DNA from 2 places in the Pseudomonas sp. 3A(2025) genome. Region 2 is predicted to be linked to the other one. Evidence: predicted binding sites of a transcription regulator. Region 2 holds the regulator's gene; the other holds the start of a gene.

Region 1 (10,570 bases), on a different contig from region 2:
CATCACCAAGGGCCGTCATGACCCCTGTGTCGGCATTCGTGCCACGCCGATTGCCGAAGCGATGATGGCCATCGTGCTGCTCGACCACCTGCTGCGTCATCGCGGGCAGAACGCCGATGTTCGGGTTGCCACGCCGGTGCTGGGCCAGCTGTGATCACCACTGGCTCAAGAGCCAAGGCGTGACGCCGCCTGCCGACGGACAGTTGCCTTACTGGCGGCTGTCCGGGTTCTACCTGTTCTATTTCGCCCTGCTGGGCTCTACGGCGCCGTTTCTGGCGCTGTATTTCAATCATCTGGGCTTCTCCAGTGCGCGCATCGGCGAGCTGGTGGCCATTCCCATGCTGATGCGCTGTATCGCCCCCAACCTGTGGGGCTGGCTGGGCGATGTCAGCGGTCGCCGGCTGGCCATCGTGCGCTTTGGCGCGGCCTGCACGCTCCTGACCTTCGCGCTGATTCTGATCGACAAAAGCTACGCCTGGCTGGCGATGGTCATGGCGCTGCACGCGTTCTTCTGGCATGCCGTCTTGCCGCAATTCGAAGTCATTACCCTGGCGCATCTGCGCGACGAGCCGTGGCGCTACAGCCAGGTGCGGGTCTGGGGCTCGGTCGGCTTTACCCTGGCGGTCGTGGTGCTGGGGGCACTGTTGCAGCACTTTAGCCTGGACCTGTACCCGTACCTGTTATTGGCGATCATGCTCGGCATCGCCCTGAGCAGTTGGCAGGTGCCCAATGCCCAGCCTCTGGTCAAGCCTGCCAGAGGCGATGAAGGCGGTTTGTGGCGGCAACTGACCCGTCCCGGCGTGCTGGTTTTTTATCTGTGCGTGGCCTTGATGCAGCTCAGTCACGGGCCGTACTACACTTTTCTGACCCTGCACCTTGAGCATCTGGGCTACGGCCGTGGCGCCATCGGTCTGCTCTGGGCGCTGGGCGTGGTGGCCGAAGTCCTGATCTTCATGGTCATGGGCCGGGTGCTGCAGCGCTTCAGCGTGCGCAAGGTACTGCTGGCCAGTTTTCTGCTGGCGGCGCTGCGCTGGTTGCTACTGGGGCAGTGGCCCGAATACCCGGGCGTGCTGTTGTTTGCGCAACTGCTGCATGCCGCCACCTTTGGCAGCTTTCATGCTGCCGCGATTCATTTTGTGCAACGCAGCTTCGGCTCACGCCAGCAAGGTCAGGGCCAGGCGCTGTATGCGGCGCTGTCGGGCACCGGCGGCGCGCTGGGTGCGTTGTACGCCGGTTACAGCTGGAACACGTTGGGTCCGGCCTGGACATTCGGTATTGCCAGCCTGGCAGCACTGGCCGCTGCCGGCCTGATCGTCACTCTTCATAAGGAATTGCCTGCATGAGCAGTTTGTTCGTTTATCACCTGTCTTGCCCCGATGTACCGCACAAGGTGCTCAATCACTTCGACGACATCGCCGCGACCCTGGCCGAGCAAGGCATAGCCTTTGCGCGCGTGCAGGTTGCTGCGCCGATCGTGCCGGGCGCCAGTGAGCAAGACGTCGTGGCGACATTCAAGACGCAGATCGACACGCTTGATGCGGGCCAGGCGGTGCTGGAGGTGATCAGCGTGGGTAACGATCATCCGCAGAAGGCCGAGCTGCGAGCGGGCTATCTTCAGGAGCGGTTTCATAATGCCGATGAAGTGCGCTTTATCGTTGCCGGTCGCGGATTGTTCAGCCTGCACCTTGGCGATTACGTGTATGCACTGTTGTGTGAGCGCAACGATGTAATTTCAGTGCCGGCGGGGACTCGCCACTGGTTCGATCTGGGCGAGAATCCGTATCTGGTGGCTATCCGGCTGTTCAGTCAGGCTGGTGGCGAGATCGCGAAGGTGACCGATGATGACATCGCCAGCCGGTTTGCCGGGCTGGATGACTGAGTCGTACCGGAGGCTGATCTGCCAAGGCAAAAAAATACCGCGAAAGCCTAGGCAATCGCGGTCAGATCGAGGGAGCAATACGGTCAGGCAGGCAGCGCCGCAGGTGGGCGGCGATGCGGTTTCAGCGGGTGTGATACGTCGGCAGATCGAAGCGATGCTGGCTTTGCAGCATGGTGATAGCGGGCAATTCGCTGGCTTGGGCTGCCAGGTCGCGGCGGATGGCGCTGATCAGCCATTCCAGTTGCACCGGAGTATTGAGTTGGGCGTAGGACACACAGCGGCGGGTCTGGTTGCCGTCATGATCGCGCAGGGTAAGAAGGACGCCGCCATCAGGACGAGCCTGAGTGGTAACAACATAGTCGGAAAAGACCGAGGCGAATTTTTCCTGGATAAAAGTCATGTCTGGCGGCTCCATAGGTCATGGGATATCAAGCTGTGACCTAGTGGTTGCAGTGTCTGTGCCAGCATGGGGATTTAATAAAATACCTTTAAAATCAGCAACTTAAAAAAATACTGATTTTTCGGTCTCGTGCAAAATGCATGAATGACCTTCGTGCATCCTGCATTTTGCCGGTCGTACGACCACGGGCACCGGCAAAAAGTGCCGTATCTATTTATCTATTGCGCTCATAGCTCACCTTGCATTGACCCTGGTCGAACCGCTGGCGAGACTAGCGGTCAGTGTCTACAACGTATTGCTTGTTCGATTGTTCGAATCCAGCTTCAGGAGAGCTCCATGACCGACGCCCATCGTAATCCGCCTCAAGAAATGACCGATGAGGAAACCGCCGAGTTTGCCGAGCAGGTATTCGACGTTGCCCGCCAGGGCAATGCGCTGATGCTTGAGCGACTGCTGGACAAGGGCTTGCCTGTCAACCTGCGTAATCACAAAGGTGACACCTTGCTGATGCTGGCCAGTTATCACGGGCATTTATCCGCTGTGCAGGTCTTGCTCAAGCATCATGCCGATCCTGAAATTCGCAACGACAACGGCCAGAGTCCGATTGCCGGTGCAGCATTCAAAGGCGATCTGGCGGTGGTCCAGGCGCTTGTGGAGGCGGGGGCGAGTGTCGAAGGTGCTTCGGCTGACGGACGCACCGCGCTGATGATGGCGGCGATGTTCAATCGCACAGCTATTGTTGATTACCTGATTGGCCAGGGCGCCGATCCTCATGCCCGCGATGCGCGCGGTGTGACCCCGCTAGGTGCGGCTCAAGCCATGGGCGCACCCGATACGGCGGCACAATTGGCGGCGATCTGATCGGGCGCGATAGAGCTGCGCCGTAATTACCGTTATCCTGCGCGGCTCTTTTTGCTTGCCCAAGGATCGCCCCATGAAAGATTCCCTCATCGAACTCATCACCAAAGTCAGCTCCGGCTGCCTGGGCGAGCAAGAGATCCAGCAGATTGCCGACGAAGCGACCCAGGCATTTGCAGACCCGGCGGCCTTTCTGGCGGCCAACCCCGACATCAACTACGACGACAGCTTCCCTATTCCCCTGGGGGAATGGGTGGTGGTCGGCAGCCTGCCCGAGACCGTGCTGTTTCAGGCCGATAACTACATGGACCTGTTCAGCCAGATCGTCGCCTCGTTCGGTCCAGCGGTGGCGTTCAACATCAAGCCTAAACAGCTTGCCAAAACCGAGCCATTGACAGCGCTCAACCGCATCCAGATTCAACTGAGCAGCATGAACAAGGAGGCGGGGGGCTATGTGCTGATGAACTTCAGCCAGCCGCTGGATGACGAGCTGCAAGCTGTGCTGGTTTATGGCTGCGATGAACAGCGGGTCGTTGAACTGGCCGCCGAAGTGGGCATCCATGCCGTACCTGCGCTCAAGGCCTTGCAAACCGCCTGAGGTCAGCCCAGCGCGGTATCGAGAAACATCATCACCGCAAAGCCGCCCATCAGCCCCAGCGTGGCTGAAGTCTGGTGGCCATTGCGGTGGGTTTCCGGGATCACTTCGTGAGACACCACGAACAGCATGGCGCCGGCTGCCAGTCCCAGGCTGAGGGGGTAGGCGATGGCAAAACCGCTGGAAATGCCCAGGCCGACCAGCGCGCCCAACGGCTCCATCAAGCCTGAACCCACTGCAATCAGCATGGCTTTGAGCGGCGACAGCCCGATGGTGCGCAAGGCCAGCGCGATGGCCAGGCCTTCCGGGATATCCTGAATCGCAATGGCGCTGGTCAGCGGCAGGCCGACATTCATGTCACCGCCTGCAAAGCTGACGCCGATGGCCATGCCCTCGGGCAGGTTGTGCAGGGTAATGGCCAGCACGAACAGCCAGACCCGGTTGATGCGCTCGGCATTGGGGCCCTGACGCCCGACGCTTTCATGCTCGTGGGGGGTGAATTTTTCCAGGCCCAGCATCAACAAGACGCCCAGTCCCAGCCCGGCCACGACGATGGCGGCGGCCAGTGCGCCGTTGCCGGTGATCTCGCGGGCGGCTGCCAGGCCGGGCAGGATCAGCGAAAACGAGCTGGCGGCCAGCATCATGCCGGCTGCAAAGCCGAGCATGATGTCCTGAGTACGCTGGGCGATGTCGCGAAACACCACGGCCATCATCGCCCCCAGCGCAGTGGCGGTAAAGCCGGCGCTGCCGCCCAGCAAGGCGTGCTCGAGATTGACCCGGTTAGCGCCGTTGACGGCGTTATACAGGCTGGCAAGGCCAAGGCCGACAATGATGAGAATGGCCAGTGCAAAGCCCAGGCTCATGATCGGCGCGGTCTGCACCTGAGCCGACCAGGTGGCGCGCAGCGTGCGAAGTGGAGCGGGTGTTGGCATGAAACGACACCTTTCATGAAGAACCAGAGCAATCAGTGATTTCCGAACCTTGAGGCGATGGTTTGGTTCAATGGAAACCTTTTGTAATCATCAGGCTCTAGTAGTGGAACAACGACTATCAAGGAGCAACACCATGGGTTCGACGTTCAACAGTCTGGTTGGCTTGATCATTCTGGCGCTGGATATCTGGGCCATTCTGCATGTACTCAAAAGCAGTGCCGAAGTGGGAATGAAAATCCTCTGGGTATTGCTGATCGCGCTGCTGCCGGTACTGGGCCTGATCATCTGGGCCATTGCCGGCCCGCGGGGCAATCTGCGCATGTGATCACCCGCAGGGTCCGTGCAACAGCCGGTTACCATAAGTCTTTCTGGGCCAACATAAATTTCACATCGCCTGACTCATCATGCCCGGCTATCATTGTCGGCCGCGCGAATGCGACGGCAATACTCCATGGAGGGGTGGCGTAGCACGCCTGAATCCTGTTCATGGCTGCCCGCTTGCACCCCTTGTGCCCTTCAAGTAACCCTGATTCCTACGGATCCTACAACACATGGCCAAAACGGACGCCGCTGCTCGGCATGCATTGTCTCGCTTGCACAAACCCACATTAAAGGCCCATCTGGTCTACACCCTGCTCAGTGGCCTGGCCCTGATGCTGATGTACACCCTGCTGCGCATCGGGTTGCTGGTTTACAACCGCGAGATGATCGGCGAGACGCCGATGTCGACGTTTCTGGAGGCGCTGTTCAACGGCACGCGCTTCGACCTGCGTCTGACCATCTACCTGCTGATTCCGCTGTTCTTTGCCGTGTTCAGTGTCCGGGCCATGAGTGCGCGCGGGTTTTTTCGTTTCTGGTTGACTCTGGTCGGCAGCATCACGCTGTTTCTGGGCCTGGTCGAAATGGACTTCTACCGTGAATTCCACCAGCGGCTCAACGGTCTGGTCTTCCAGTACATCAAGGAAGACCCGAAAACCGTGCTGAGCATGCTCTGGTACGGCTTTCCGGTGGTGCGCTACTTGCTGGCCTGGGTTGCCGTCACCTGGTTGCTGAGCCTGGTGTTCAAAGGCATCGACCGTGTAGCACGCCCAAGCCAGAACACCTTCGGCAGCCGCGCCGTTGCACCCTGGTACGCGCGCGGTCTGGTGTTCTTCGTGATTCTGCTGGTTGCCGTGGTTGCCGCGCGCGGCACCTTGCGCCAAGGGCCGCCGCTGCGCTGGGGTGATGCCTACACCACCGATTCCAACTTCGCCAACCAGTTGGGCCTCAACGGCACCCTGACCCTGATCACTGCCGCCAAGAGCCGCATGTCCGAAGATCGCGACAATATCTGGAAGGCTACCCTGCCGCAGGATGAAGCGCAGAAGGTGGTGCGCGACATGTTGCTGAGCACGAACGAAAAGCTGGTCGAACCGGACCTGGCCGCTGTGCGCCGCGACTTCACGCCGCCTGCTCAGAACACCCTGCCGATCAAAAACGTGGTGGTCATTCTGATGGAAAGCTTCGCCGGTCACTCGGTGGGCGCTTTGGGCAGCAATGCCAACATCACCCCTTATTTCGACAAGCTGTCTCAGGAAGGCCTGCTGTTCGAGCAGTTCTTCTCCAACGGTACGCACACCCACCAGGGTATGTTCGCAACCATGGCCTGCTTCCCGAACCTGCCAGGTTTCGAATACCTGATGCAGACCCCTGAAGGCAGTCACAAGCTGTCCGGCTTGCCGCAGTTGCTCAGTGCCGGTCGTGACTACGACGATGTGTATGTCTACAACGGCAACTTCGCCTGGGATAACCAGTCGGGCTTCTTCAGCAACCAGGGCATGACCAACTTCATTGGTCGTGGCGATTACGTCAACCCGGTGTTCTCCGACCCGACGTGGGGCGTGTCCGACCAGGACATGTTCGACCGTGGCGCTCAGGAGCTCAAGGCTCGTCAGGGCGGCAAGCCGTTCTATGCCTTGCTGCAGACCCTGTCCAACCACACCCCCTACGCACTGCCGGAGCAATTGCCGGTCGAGCGCGTCACCGGTCACGGTACGCTGGATGAGCACCTGACTGCCATGCGGTATTCGGACTGGGCGCTGGGCCAGTTCTTCGAAAAGGCCAAGAAAGAGCCGTACTACAACGAAACCCTGTTCGTGGTGCTGGGCGACCATGGTTTTGGCAACAATCGGCAGCTGACCGAGCTGGACCTGGGTCGTTTCAACGTACCGTTGCTGTTGATCGCACCGGGCATCCAGGACAAGTTCGGCAAGCGCAGCAGCATCGTCGGTACCCAGGTCGATGTAGTGCCCACCATCATGGGCCGCCTCGGCGGCGAAACCCGTCATCAGTGCTGGGGTCGTGACCTGCTGAACCTGCCTGCGGGCGACAAGGGCTTTGGTGTCATCAAGCCGTCCGGCAGCGAACAGGTAGTCGGTATCATCAGCGGCAACCGCATCCTGATCGAGGCGGTAGACATGCCGGCCAAGGTGCTGACCTACCGTCTGGGCGCACAACCGTCGGCCGAACTGGTGCCGGATGCCGCCGACAGCGACGAGCTCAAGCGCAAGCTTGAAAGCTTCCTGCAAACGGCCACCAAGAGCCTGCTGGACAACACCGCAGGCGTAGAGGCCAGCAAGAACTGATCAGCGTTACAACGTGTTTTGAAAGGCCCTTCGGGGCCTTTTTTTGTGGTTCGCCATCCGCATGCCGCGCCGCCGTCTAAAGTAAGGCATGCAGTGTTCGGCCTCTTGTCGGTGCACCGTTCATCCACCACGACTTGCAGGCTCTGCAGTCGGCAAAACCCCTGCACTGGATTTGAACGAACCGCTTAACTTCCCGGTCAAGATCACGTAAGCCAACGTCTGGCTGAATTGCGGAGGCATTGATGAAACAGTGGGCCGTCTCGTATGTCGATAAGGATGGTGTAGCGCAATGCGTGAATGTCGATTCGCCAGAGCGCCCCGACCATGAGAAAGCTGCTCGATTGCTGCGCCATAAACTTTTTCCGGTGACCGATGAGTTGAACCTCAACGATCTGGAAGGGCGCACGGCCGAACCTACGCTCAAGACCCTTAAAGACCACAACAGCGTCGAAATCAAATCCATCGAAGAAGTCTCCTGAGTGCCTTGATCATTCAAGCCTCTTGGCAGGTGACTGGCGATAGGACTACTCTGCAAGCGGGGCCGGTCATACGGCCCCTTCCGTCGACGTGTGCTCTGGTGCAGACCAGCGTCGTCGCGCTTCATGCTTGATTGCCAGGCGTGCGCCAGGCTTCGCCGGGTGCACACCTGCGTTGAAACTCTATCTATCGTTGCATAGGAGGACGTTTCATGAGCACAGCCCATTCGGAAGACATCAGCACCCACGTGCTGCGCTGTATGAAAGAGGGCGGTTTTGACTTCGCCCGCATCCATCCCATCGAGTTCTACGCTGTGTTCCCCGATGAGAGACGGGCCCGTAAAGCTGCTCAACAATTTCGTGGCGAATCGCTCAATACCCAGATCAACGAACGTGAAGACGGTGCCTGGCATTTACAGGTCAGCAAGGTCATGTATGCCACTTACAACGGCATCGGTGACTTCGAGCACGATTTGCAAACTGCCATCCTGCCGCTGGACGGCGAAGTCGAGGGCTGGGGGGTCAAGCACGAACTCAGACGTCTGAACTGAATAGCATTGCCGAGGCGCCTTAACGGTGCAGCGGCAAAGCCCAAAACAAAAATACAGGCCAAAAAAAAGCCACTGCAAGCAGTGGCTCAAACGGGAATCCGGTCAACAATCGGGTGCAACGCAGAATCGGTCGGGGAGGGCCGGTGCCTTGTCTGCTTGCGTGTGGCGATTATGGCGAACTAATAGCCACCCCGGTAATCAACTCTTTCTATGCGGCCTATAGTTTTCACCCGAGCAGTGCCTGCGAATGAGGCGTCAGTGAATCTTCAGGTTGGTTTGTGCACAAGGATGGTGCGTTTAATGTCTTGCCTATTCGTAAATAATTGATAACAAAGGGTTTATGCCGGTGGCACGGGCCTTGCGAAGGCTTCCGTGCCCTGGGTGACAAGGAGTACGGCATGATCCGCACCTTTTATGATGAGATGTACGATGCTGGCGGTCTGGTTCGCCCGCATTACCGGGAATTTGCCCGTTGGCTAGGGGACGCGCCGCCAGAGCTGCTCGCTCAACGGCGCCGTGAGGCCGATCTGTTGTTTCATCGCGCCGGGATTACGTTCACGCTCTATGGGGACGAGCAGGGCACCGAACGGTTGATTCCTTTCGATACCATTCCACGCAGCATTCCAGCCAGTGAATGGCGGATTGTCGAGCGTGGCTGTATTCAGCGCGTCAAGGCGCTGAACATGTTTCTTGCCGATCTGTATCACGACCAGCGCATTATCAAGGCGGGTATCGTTCCAGCCGAACAAGTGCTGGCCAACGATCAGTATCAACTGGCAATGCAAGGTCTCGACCTGCACCGGGATCTGTACTCGCATATCTCGGGCGTGGACCTGGTACGCGACGCCGACGGCACCTATTACGTGCTCGAAGACAACTTGCGTACGCCAAGCGGCGTGAGCTACATGCTTGAAGACCGCAAGATGATGATGCGTTTGTTCCCGGAGTTATTTGCCGCGCAGCGCATTGCACCGATCGATCATTATCCGAACCTGTTGCTCGATACCCTTAAAAGCTCCAGCCCGCTGGATAACCCCAGCGTTGTGGTACTGACGCCCGGGCGCTTCAACAGTGCGTTTTTCGAGCATGCGTTTCTGGCGCGGGAAATGGGTGTCGAGCTGGTGGAAGGCGCCGACCTGTTCGTGCGTGACGACCGGGTGTTCATGCGTACGACCTCGGGTCCAAAGCCGGTGGATGTCATCTACCGTCGCCTGGATGACGCCTTCCTCGACCCGCTGGCCTTCAGGCCGGACTCGACGCTCGGCGTGCCCGGACTGTTGGCGGCCTACCGCAGCGGTAACGTGGTATTGGCCAATGCCATCGGCACCGGGGTGGCGGACGACAAGTCGATCTATCCGTACGTCACCGACATGATCCGCTTCTATCTCGATGAAGAACCGATTCTCAAGAACGTGCCGACCTGGCAGTGCCGCAAACCGGCCGAGCTGTCTCATGTGCTGGCCAATCTCAAGGATCTGGTGGTCAAGGAGACCCAGGGTTCCGGCGGCTACGGCATGCTGGTCGGCCCTGCCGCTACGGCTGCCGAGATCGAAGCTTTCCGCGCGCGCCTGATTGCCAAGCCGCACGCTTACATTGCCCAACCCACCTTGTCCCTGTCGACCTGTCCGACCTTCGTCGAGAACGGCATCGCCCCGCGACACATCGATCTTCGTCCATTTGTCCTGTCCGGCCGCGAAACCCGCGTGGTGCCCGGCGGGCTCACCCGGGTCGCCTTGCGTGAAGGCTCACTGGTGGTGAACTCGTCTCAGGGTGGCGGTACCAAGGACACCTGGGTGGTCGAGGATTAAGGATGCCTGCCTATGCTTAGTAGAACTGCCTCTGATCTGTTCTGGATGTCGCGTTACCTTGAACGGGTCGAAAACCTCGCGCGCATGCTCGACGTCAGTTATTCCCTGTCGCTGATGCCTCAGGACGGGCGTGGCGACGGGCTGGACGAAATTGCCATGCCGCTGTTGATCACCGGCACCCTGGATGCCTATGTAGAGCGCCACGGCGAAATGCATGCTGAACGCATGCTGCATTTCTTTGCGCTGGACGCCAGCAACCCGGCGAGCATCTACAGCTGCCTGGGTGCCGCGCGCAGCTGTGCACACGCGGTGCGCGGACGGATCACGGCCGATATCTGGGAGAACATCAACTCCACGTGGCTGGAAATTCGTGGCATTGCCCAGCAAGGGCTGACGCGTTACGGGTTGAGCCGTTTCTGTGAATGGGTCAAGGAGCGCTCGCACCTG
Region 2 (10,570 bases):
GACATTCGCCAGATCACCATCGACGAAGTCATGACCGTGCACGGCAAGACTGCACACGCCGATATGCTGGCCGCCGAAGCCCTGAAAATCATGGAAGACCACAAGATCAGTGCCCTGATCGTGGTCGACGAAGAAGACCGCCCGACAGGCGCTTTCAACCTGCAAGACCTCCTGCGCGCAGGAGTCATGTAATGGAGAACCGGACCATGAGCGACGAACTGCTGCAACGCGCCAGCAAGATCAAGCTGGCAATCTTCGATGTCGACGGCGTACTGACCGACGGCCGCCTGTACTTCCTGGAGGACGGCAGCGAATTCAAGACGTTCAACACCCTGGACGGTCATGGCATCAAGATGCTGATTGCCTCGGGTGTCGATACCGCAATCATCAGCGGGCGCAAGACCCCACTGGTCGAGCGCCGCGCGAAAAACCTGGGCATTGCTCACCTGTTCCAGGGCCGCGAAGACAAACTGGTCGTGCTTGACCAGTTGCTCGGTGAATTGAACCTGAGCTACGAACAAGTCGCCTATCTGGGTGACGATCTGCCAGACTTGCCGGTGATTCGTCGTGTTGGCCTGGGCATGGCCGTGGCCAATGCGGCTACTTTTGTTCGCCAGCACGCTCATGGCGTGACCAGCGCCAGGGGTGGCGAAGGTGCAGCTCGCGAGTTCTGCGAACTGATCCTCAACGCCCAGGGCAACCTTGAAGCGGCCAACGCCGCCTACCTGTAGACATTGCTCATGCTCAGTAAAAAGATCCGGACTTTCCTGATACTTGGCGTACTGGCTTTCCTGCTGGCAGCAGTCGGCTACTGGAACGTCAGCCCCGAAAGCTTCATGGAGCAACCCGCCGTGACGCCTGACGAGACCGCCATCGACTATTACGCGATCAATGCCCGCAGCGTGCAGTACCTGCCCGATGGCAAGGTGCAGTACGAAATGACCGCCGACAAGGTCGAGCACGTCAAGGCCACGGACGTCAGCCTGCTGACCCGGCCAGACCTGCAGATGTACCGTGGCACAGCGTTTCCGTGGCATGTGCAGAGCGTTCGTGGCGAAGTGTCGCCCGGCGGCGAACAGGTCGAGCTGATCGACGATGTGCGCGTGGCGCGCACCGATGAAAAGAACCGTTCGACTATCATTACCAGCAGTCGAATGACGGTATTCCCACAGAAGCAATATGCGCAGACCGAGCAAGCCGTTAGAATCGACGCCGGCGGCGGTGTCACTACGGCCAAAGGGATGAAAGCGTATTTGAACGACGGCAGGATGGACCTGCTGTCCAACGTAAGAGGACAGTATGAGTCTCGTTAAAACTCTTCCTTTTTTGCTCGGCCTGGGCGCAGTACTGGGAAGCGCGAGCGCCTGGGCTCTGCCGACAGACCGTGACCAGCCGATTCATATCCAGTCAGACGACGCGCAGCTCGATGACAAGAAAGGCATCGCCACCTACAAGGGCAATGTCATCATCACCCAGGGCTCGATGAAGATCACCGGCAACACCGTGACCATCACGCGCAATGCCCAGGGCGAGGTCGATGTGTTCACCTCGGTCGGCAACCTGGCCTATTACGAGCAGAAGCCCTCGACCACCAAGCCGATCGTTCAGGCCTACGCGGTGACGATCCAGTACTACGCGGCCCAGGATCGCATCGTCTTGATCGACAAGGCCAAGGTCATCAACGACGGCAACACTTCCGAAGGCGAGAAGATCGTCTACGACACCGTGCGCCAGATCGTCAGCGCGGGTCGCGCCACCGGCAGCCAGGTGACCACACCACGGCCACGGATCGACATGGTCATCCAGCCGAAAAAGAAAACCGACCAGCCGCAGAAGGCCGAGTAAATGGCGACGCTTAAAGCCCAGCACCTGGCCAAGAGTTACAAGAACCGTCAGGTCGTTCGCGATGTCAGCCTGTCCATCGACAGCGGCCAGATCGTCGGTTTGCTGGGCCCCAACGGTGCCGGCAAGACCACCTGCTTCTACATGATCGTCGGCCTGGTACAGGCCGATCAGGGCCGCGTACTGATCGACGACCTGGATGTCAGCCACCAGCCGATGCACGGTCGCGCACGCGCCGGTATCGGCTATCTGCCTCAAGAGGCTTCGATCTTTCGCAAGCTGACCGTGGCCGACAACATCATGGCCATCCTCGAGACCCGCAAGGAACTCGACGGCACTGCACGCCGCAAAGAGCTGGAAAACCTCTTGCAGGAATTCCACATCACGCATATCCGCGACAGCCTGGGCATGAGCCTGTCCGGCGGCGAACGGCGTCGCGTAGAAATTGCCCGCGCCCTGGCCACGGCCCCCAAGTTCATTCTGCTGGACGAGCCCTTTGCCGGGGTCGACCCGATTTCGGTCGGCGACATCAAGCAGATCATCCATCACCTGAAATCCAAGGGCATTGGCGTGCTGATCACCGATCACAACGTCCGTGAAACCCTGGATATCTGTGAGACTGCCTACATCGTCAACGACGGGCAACTGATCGCTGAAGGCGATGCCGAGACCATCCTGGCCAACGAGCTGGTGAAAGAGGTCTATCTCGGCCACGAGTTCCGCCTCTAGAGCGCCTTGCAGCCATAACAATGACCGTTGACAACGGATTATTTGTCGTGGCGCTCTAGGCAAGCGCTTCAATTTCAGGCATATAACTTGCTTATAAAAGGCGGCGCCCAGGCGCCCTGTAGTGGATGGCGCACGCGCGCCGGCGAATGAAGGTGTTGAGCCACTGCCATGAAACCATCGCTAGTCTTGAGAATGGGCCAGCAGCTGACGATGACACCGCAGCTGCAACAGGCTATCCGCTTACTCCAGTTGTCGACCCTGGACCTGCAACAGGAGATCCAGGAGGCTCTGGAATCCAACCCTATGCTGGAACGCCAGGAAGAAGGCGACGACTTCGACAATTCCGACCCTATGGCGGACAACGTCGAGAACAAGCCCAACAGCGAACGCGAGACCCAGGAACCGACTTATCAGGAAACCTCCGCGCCTACCGTGGATAATCTTGAGGAAGGCGAATGGAACGAGCGCATTCCTAACGAGCTGCCGGTCGACACGGCCTGGGAAGACATTTACCAGACCAGCGCCAGCAGCCTGCCGAGCAGCGACGACGACGAGTGGGATTTCACCACCCGCACATCGGCGGGTGAAAGCCTGCAAAGTCATCTGCTATGGCAGCTCAATGTGGCGCCGATGTCCGACACCGATCGCCTCATCGCCGTCACCCTGATCGACTGCATCAACAGCCAGGGCTACCTGGAAGAGTCGCTGGAAGAACTGCTGGAAGCGTTCGATCCCGAACTGGACATCGAGCTCGACGAGATCGAGGCCGTGCTGCACCGCATCCAGCAATTCGAGCCTGCCGGCATCGCCGCGCGCACCCTGAGCGAATGCCTGTTGCTGCAACTGCGCCAGATGCACGCCAGCACGCCATGGCTGAGCGAAGCCCAGCGCCTGGTAACCGACTATATCGACCTGCTGGGCGGACGCGACTACGCACAATTGATGCGCCGCATGAAGCTCAAGGAAGACGATCTGCGCCAGGTCATCGAACTGGTCCAGAGCCTCAACCCGCGTCCCGGCTCACAGATCGAGTCCAGCGAGCCGGAATACGTCGTGCCCGACGTCATCGTGCGCAAGGACAGCGAACGCTGGCTGGTCGAGCTGAACCAGGAAGCGGTACCGCGCCTGCGGGTCAACCCGCAGTACGCAGGTTTCGTGCGTCGCGCCGACACCAGCGCCGACAATACCTTCATGCGTAACCAGTTACAGGAAGCGCGCTGGTTCATCAAGAGCCTGCAAAGCCGCAACGAAACCCTGATGAAGGTGGCCACCCAGATCGTCGAGCATCAGCGCGGCTTTCTCGAATATGGCGACGAGGCCATGAAGCCTCTGGTCCTGCATGACATCGCCGAAGCGGTCGGCATGCATGAATCGACCATTTCCCGGGTCACCACCCAGAAGTTCATGCATACCCCGCGTGGCATATACGAACTGAAATACTTCTTTTCAAGCCACGTCAGCACCTCCGAAGGCGGTGAATGCTCGTCCACGGCCATCCGCGCAATCATCAAGAAACTGGTCGCGGCGGAAAATCAGAAAAAGCCATTGAGCGACAGCAAGATCGCTGGTTTACTGGAGGCACAAGGCATTCAAGTCGCCCGTCGCACAGTCGCCAAGTACCGCGAATCCCTCGGGATCGCGCCATCCAGCGAGCGCAAGCGGCTGATGTAGCGGACGAGGCACCTGCAGGGCAGCGCACCAGAGCTCACGCCGCCCGCCTGTGTCAGGCCACAGCGTTCCAGCGGCAGGTCACCGGCCTGCCTCTTATGCACTGGCAAAGGAGAGAGCTGTATGCAAGTTAATATCAGTGGACATCACCTGGAAGTGACCAAGCCCCTTCGTGAGTATGTGGAGCTCAAACTCAAAAAGCTTGAAGGGCATTTCGACAAGATTACCAATGTCCAGGTCACGATGACGGTCGAGAAACTGAAGCAGAAAATCGAAGCCACCCTGCATATCCATGGTGGAGAGGTCGTCGCCAACGCCGAACATGACGACATGTACGCGGCCATCGACCTGCTCACCGACAAGCTCGACAGACAATTGCTCAAGCACAAGGAAAAGCAGCAAAGCATCCTCAAAGGTGCGACCGCTCGCTAACAAACCAATCCATGACTCAACTTGAAAAAATACTGACCCCCGGCCGTTCCCTTGTGAACGTGCCGGGAGGCAGCAAAAAACGCGTGCTGGAGCAGATCGCCGATCTGATCGGCCGCGAAGTCCCCGAGCTGGACACGCAAGACGTGTTCGAAAAGCTCGTGAACCGTGAAAAACTCGGCTCGACCGGCTTTGGTAACGGTATTGCTATCCCCCACTGTCGCCTCGAGGCCTGCCAGTCGCCTATCAGCGCCGTCCTGAGCCTTGAGAAACCGGTCGACTTCGATGCTATCGACGGTGAACCGGTAGACCTGCTGTTCGTTCTGCTGGTACCGCAAGCCGCTACGGACGAACATCTGCAACTGCTCAGCCAGATTGCCGGCATGCTCGATCGCAGCGATGTACGCGAACGCCTGCGTAGCGCGCAAAGCAGTGATGACCTTTACCAGTGCGTACTGGAAGAACTCAAAGGCCGTTGAGCATGCGCATGATCATCGTCAGTGGCCGCTCAGGCTCAGGCAAGAGCACTGCGCTGGACGTTCTGGAAGACAACGGCTTCTATTGCGTCGACAACCTGCCAGCCGGACTGCTGCCGGAACTGGCTGAACGCGCCCTGCTCAACAGCGAGCAGGCCGAACCGCTGCTGGCCGTGTCGATCGATGCGCGCAACATGCCCAGCCACCTGACCCGATTCCCGCACATACTCGACGAAGTCCGTGCCCGGCACATCCAGTGCGATGTGCTGTACCTGGACGCCGACGACGCCACGCTACTCAAGCGCTTCTCCGAAACCCGACGCCGCCACCCGCTGAGCAATTCACAGCGCTCGCTGGCCGAGGCCATTCGCGACGAGAGCCTGTTGCTGGGGCCGATCACCGACCTGGCCGACCTGAAGATCAACACCACCCACCTGAATCTTTACCAGCTGCGTGACACCATCAAGTTACGCCTGCTGAACAAACCGGAACCGGGCACAGCCTTTCTCGTCGAATCGTTCGGCTTCAAGCGCGGCATGCCCGTAGACGCCGACCTGGTTTTCGATGTGCGCTGCCTGCCCAACCCGTACTGGAAGCCTGAACTGCGCGACCATTCGGGCCTCGATCCTGTGGTCATCGAGTACCTGGCAGCCCAGCCTGATGTCGAAGAAATGTTTCAGGACATCTTCACCTATCTTAATAAATGGCTGCCACGCTTTGCCGCCAGCAACCGCTCCTACGTGACCATAGCCATCGGCTGCACCGGCGGGCATCATCGCTCCGTCTACCTGACAGAGCGCCTGGGCAAGGTCCTGCAACAATCACTCAAGAACGTTCAGGTTCGCCACCGCGACCTCAGCTGAAGGATTTCCACTGCGATGCCCGCTCGTCAAATCACCATCATCAACAAACTCGGCCTTCACGCCCGGGCCGCCGCCAAGTTTGTCGGCGTGGCCGGCAAGTTTCCCTGCCAGATCAGGGTGGGCCGCACACCTGAAAGCCTGGTCGATGGCAAAAGCATCATGGCCGTCATGATGCTCGCCGCCGGCAAAGGCACCGAGCTTCATCTGTCGACCGAGGGCGAGAGCGCCGAGCAGGCTCTGGAAGGCCTGGTCGAGCTGATCAACAACAAGTTCGATGAAGGCGAGTAACAGCGCCGCCCGACGCAACAGATATTAAAAAAGGGGCCCTGCTTTCAGGTAGCCCCTTTTTTAATGCGGGTAGCGCACACGATCAGCTTGAAGCCAACCCCAGAGCGCAGCTCGCACCTTCTTCCAGAACCCGCAACAGACAAGGTTCAAGATCAAGCCAGGCGAGCGCCTGGGCAGCCAGCAAGACCATCCCGGCCAGCAGCAAAAGACTGCCGAACGCAAAACGAAGCAGGCGGGCTGACCTTATTGGTGAACGCATAAGATACCCTGGATTATCCACCTGGTTGATCAGGCCAGCGCAGCAGCATAACGCTTGGCAACTTCATCCCAATTGATGACGTTGTAGAACGCGCCGATGTATTCGGCACGGCGGTTCTGGTACTTGAGGTAATAGGCGTGCTCCCAGACGTCCAGACCGAGAATAGGCGTGTTGCCTTTCTCCAGCGGGCTGTCCTGGTTGGCGCTGTGCTCGACCACCAGCTTGTTCTCGGGGGTCACGCTCAGCCAGGCCCAGCCGCTGCCGAAACGCTTGACCGCAGCATCGGTGAACGCGGTCTTGAACGCTTCGAAGCCACCCAGTTCATCAGCGATGGCCTTGGCCAGCTCGCCCGTCGGCTCGCCGCCGCCATTGGGCTTCATTACAGTCCAGAACAGCGAGTGGTTGGCGTGACCACCACCGTGGTTGGTAACCACAGGGCGCAGGCTTTCCGGCAGCTCCTTGACCTTGGCAACCAGCGCCTCGACCGACAGGTTCTCGTATTCAGTACCGGCAACGGCCTTGTTGAGGTTGTCGATGTAGGTCTGGTGGTGCTTGGTGTGGTGGATCTTCATGGTTTCCGTATCGACGTACGGTTCCAGAGCATCGTAGGCGTAAGGCAACTCAGGCAGGCTATAAGGCATTTCAATGGACTCCGTGGAAATGGCCAGTGGCTGAAGAATGCTGCAACGACGTGCGGGTGTGCTCGCTGTTGCTGCTCAGCAGTCGATGGGTACGCGGGTATTCACCGTGTTCGCTGATGAAGCTCAGCAACTCGGCGTAGGTCTTGTTGCTATGGCGCAGCGCGGCCTGACGCAACGCTTCGGGCAGTCGTGAATCCTGAAGGGTCTGCAACAGGCGCTGATGGATCGCGCACAAATATTCGGCGCTCTCCTCGGGCTGTCCCAGGCTCAAGTGTAGATCGGCCAGGTTGTGATGCGAGATAACGCAGGCGGCCACGGCTTCGTCCGGGTCCGCCCAGCGCTCGAACAACACCTGCGCCAGCGCCAGCGCCTGGAGGTACAACTCGCGAGCTTCAACCCACTCGCCAAGATTGAAACAGCGATTGGCCTGTTCGATAGTGCGTTTCCAATGCTGCATAGCTACCTCCAGAGGCATGGCGGGCGTGAGTCAGATGCCGCCAGCGGTCAGTTTTTCAGGGTTGAGCAACACTTCCAGCTGGCTGCGTTGCAGGTCGGTGTGTTCCAGCGCCACGTCGATGATCGGACGGCCTTGCTGATAAGCCTTCTTGGCGATCTCGGCAGCCTTCTGATAACCGATGATCGGGTTCAGCGCGGTGACCAGAATCGGGTTGCGCGACAAGGCTTCCTGGAGTTTTTCCTGGTTGACCTTGAAGCTGGCGATGGCCTTGTCGGCCAGCAGGCGGCTGGAGTTGGCCAACAGCTCGATGCTACCCAGCAGATTCAGGGCGACGATCGGCAGCATCACGTTCAACTCGAAGTTGCCCGATTGACCTGCCACGGTGATCGCGGTGTCGTTGCCGATGACTTGCGCTGCAACCATCGCAGTGGCTTCCGGAATCACCGGGTTGACCTTGCCAGGCATGATCGAAGAGCCTGGCTGCAAGGCTTGCAGCTCGATCTCGCCCAGCCCCGCCAGGGGACCGGAGTTCATCCAGCGCAAATCGTTGGCGATCTTCATCAAGGACACCGCAGTGGCCTTGAGCTGGCCAGAAACCGAGACCGCCGTGTCCTGCGAGCCGATCAGGGCGAACAGATCCTTGCCGGGGGTGAAGGTCACGCCGCTCAGTGCGCTCAGTTGCGCATTGAAGCGCGCAGCGAACTCAGGGTGTGCGTTGATGCCGGTACCCACCGCCGTACCGCCCTGGGCCAGCGATTGCAGGCTCGGTTGCAGCGCCTGAAGATTTTCGAGGTTGGCGCGAATCTGTTGCGCCCAGCCATTGAGTACCTGGCTCAGGCGTACCGGCATGGCATCCATCAGGTGGGTACGGCCGGTCTTGACGAACGGATGCACCTGCGCAGCCTTGTGCTCGGTGACCTGAATCAGGTGTTGCAAGGCTGGCAGCAGGTGCTCATGCAGGGCCAGGGCCGCGCTGACATGAATAGTGGTCGGAATGATATCGTTGCTGCTCTGGCCGCAGTTGACGTGGTCATTGGCATTGACCACTTCGCCATGGATACGGGTCGCCAGGGTGGCGATCACTTCATTGGCGTTCATGTTGGAACTGGTGCCGGAACCGGTCTGGAACACATCGACCGGGAAGTGAACCATAAAATCGCCCGCCAGCAGATCACTGACCGCCTGGACGATGGCGTTGCTCTGCCCTTCGCTGATCTGTTCCAGCTCCAGGTTAGCCTTGGCCGCAGCCGCCTTGGCCAGCAGCAATGCACGAATGAACTGCCTGGGCATGCGCTGATGGCTGATCGGAAAGTTGTCGACCGCACGCTGGGTCTGGGCGCCATACAGGGCCTCGGCCGGCACCTGCAGCTCGCCCATGCTGTCGCGTTCGATACGGGTATTACTCATCGGAATATCCTTGGACCAGTTCAGTGAGAGAAATCGACGGCTGTAGCACGCACGTTGCCAACTCATGGACGCAGGCTTGCCACTGCCGGTGTCGGGCCGGGGTCACGGCCAGCGCCTTGAAATCGCGCAGCGGACGCCAGGCCTGGTCCAGGCACAGGCAGCGCCAGTGCCAGGGCAAAACCGGGTCGCGGGCGGTGTCGAGCAACAGACGCAAGGCAGTCAGCGCGATCATGGCCTTGGGGGTCGCGGTAAAACGCGCCAGATAACGCCCTTCGGCCAGGTAATGCTCGATCAGGCGCGGCTCATCGGGATCCAGCGCACAACGAATCCGCAGACTCAGCTCACGCCAGTTATCCAGATAAGGCAACTCGTGCAGGACAGACCCCATGACCCATGACCCAGCCAAGAAATGATATTCATTATTGAATGAGATTAAGAATCAAAACAAGACTCTGGGGCGAATCTGTTTTTTGTGGGGTGAAAAAAGGAGGGAGTTTCGAAAGTCGACGCCGTCGTAGGACCGGCTTCAGCCGGGAAACAGGCGCCACCGATTGGTGATGGCGCCATTCGCGGCTAAAGCCGCTCCTACAGCGTATAGACAGGCATATGGATGAAATCAGCTACCGGCGACGGTCATGCGTTCGATCAGCACGGAGCCGGTGCGAATGTTGCTGCGCAGTTCAAGATCGCTGCCGATGGCGACAATCTGCTTGAACATGTCGCGCATATTGCCGGCAATGGTCACTTCCTGAACCGGGAATTGAATCTCGCCGTTCTCGACCCAAAAGCCTGCTGCGCCGCGTGAATAGTCGCCTGTGACCATGTTCAGGCCACTGCCCATCAGTTCGGTGACCAGCAGGCCACGGCCCATGCGGCGTATGAGTGCACTCTGGTCTTCCGTGCCATGGGTCACGAACAGGTTGTGCACGCCGCCGGCATTGGCAGTGCTCGGCAGACCCAGCTTGCGACCCGAGTAGGTACTGAGCATGTACGACACCAGGTCGCCATTTTCGACGAACGGTTTGGCATAGGTGGCCAGGCCGTCGCCGTCGAACGACGCACTGCCCATCGCCTGCATCAGGTGTGGGCGTTCGTCGATGGTCAGCCATTCAGGGAACAACCGCTGACCCAGCGCGCCTTCCAGGAAAGACGATTTGCGGTACAGGTTGCCGCCGGAAATCGCGCCCAGAAAGCTGCCGAACAACCCGCCGGCCAGTTCGGCCGAAAACAGCACCGGTACTTCGCAGGTCGGCACCGGGCGTGCACCAAGACGGCTGGCTGCACGTTGCGCCGCCTTGCGCCCGATGATTTGCGCATCGGTCAGCAAGGCGCCCTGACGGTTGACGTCATACCAGTAATCACGCTGCATGTTGCCGCCTTCTTCGGCGATCATGACGCAACTGAGGCTATGGCGGGTCGAGGCGTAACCGCCGATAAAACCGTTGCTGTTGCCATACACCCGGCAACCCTGATGGGTATTGAGGGTGGTGCCATCGGCGTTGCGGATGCGG

Evidence for each region. Region 2 encodes sigma-54, which starts transcription at its own class of promoters, with help from an activator protein. Its sites were predicted from a motif close to ANTGGCATNNANNTTGCTNT; they were not measured.
Region 1: ACYP2A_RS22140 (circularly permuted type 2 ATP-grasp protein) is a predicted target of sigma-54. The motif match lies at 8,661-8,680, and genes of this name have one in related genera.

What each region holds. Positions count from the first base shown of each region.
Region 1 covers NZ_BAAILM010000062.1:95,183-105,752, forward strand. Annotated here, with positions in the region: gene aroC (chorismate synthase) at 1-154, shown strand, start outside; gene ACYP2A_RS22090 (MFS transporter) at 180-1,343, shown strand; gene ACYP2A_RS22095 (1,2-dihydroxy-3-keto-5-methylthiopentene dioxygenase) at 1,340-1,879, shown strand; gene ACYP2A_RS22100 (DUF3509 domain-containing protein) at 2,001-2,279, opposite strand; gene ACYP2A_RS22105 (ankyrin repeat domain-containing protein) at 2,616-3,140, shown strand; gene ACYP2A_RS22110 (hypothetical protein) at 3,214-3,735, shown strand; gene ACYP2A_RS22115 (ZIP family metal transporter) at 3,738-4,664, opposite strand; gene ACYP2A_RS22120 (PLD nuclease N-terminal domain-containing protein) at 4,798-4,989, shown strand; gene ACYP2A_RS22125 (LTA synthase family protein) at 5,216-7,288, shown strand; gene ACYP2A_RS22130 (hypothetical protein) at 7,531-7,767, shown strand; gene ACYP2A_RS22135 (ribonuclease E inhibitor RraB) at 7,977-8,315, shown strand; gene ACYP2A_RS22140 (circularly permuted type 2 ATP-grasp protein) at 8,714-10,123, shown strand; gene ACYP2A_RS22145 (alpha-E domain-containing protein) at 10,136-10,570, shown strand, end outside.
Region 2 covers NZ_BAAILM010000113.1:915,334-925,903, forward strand. Annotated here, with positions in the region: gene ACYP2A_RS30850 (KpsF/GutQ family sugar-phosphate isomerase) at 1-192, shown strand, start outside; gene kdsC (3-deoxy-manno-octulosonate-8-phosphatase KdsC) at 207-731, shown strand; gene lptC (LPS export ABC transporter periplasmic protein LptC) at 741-1,313, shown strand; gene lptA (lipopolysaccharide transport periplasmic protein LptA) at 1,300-1,845, shown strand; gene lptB (LPS export ABC transporter ATP-binding protein) at 1,846-2,571, shown strand; gene ACYP2A_RS30875 (RNA polymerase factor sigma-54) at 2,740-4,242, shown strand; gene hpf (ribosome hibernation-promoting factor, HPF/YfiA family) at 4,363-4,671, shown strand; gene ptsN (PTS IIA-like nitrogen regulatory protein PtsN) at 4,683-5,147, shown strand; gene rapZ (RNase adapter RapZ) at 5,150-6,007, shown strand; gene ACYP2A_RS30895 (HPr family phosphocarrier protein) at 6,023-6,295, shown strand; partial or broken gene ACYP2A_RS30900 (ZIP family metal transporter) at 6,387-6,554, opposite strand; gene ACYP2A_RS30905 (superoxide dismutase) at 6,584-7,195, opposite strand; gene ACYP2A_RS30910 (hypothetical protein) at 7,197-7,652, opposite strand; gene ACYP2A_RS30915 (class II fumarate hydratase) at 7,683-9,059, opposite strand; gene ACYP2A_RS30920 (FagA protein) at 9,052-9,447, opposite strand; gene pmbA (metalloprotease PmbA) at 9,676-10,570, opposite strand, start outside.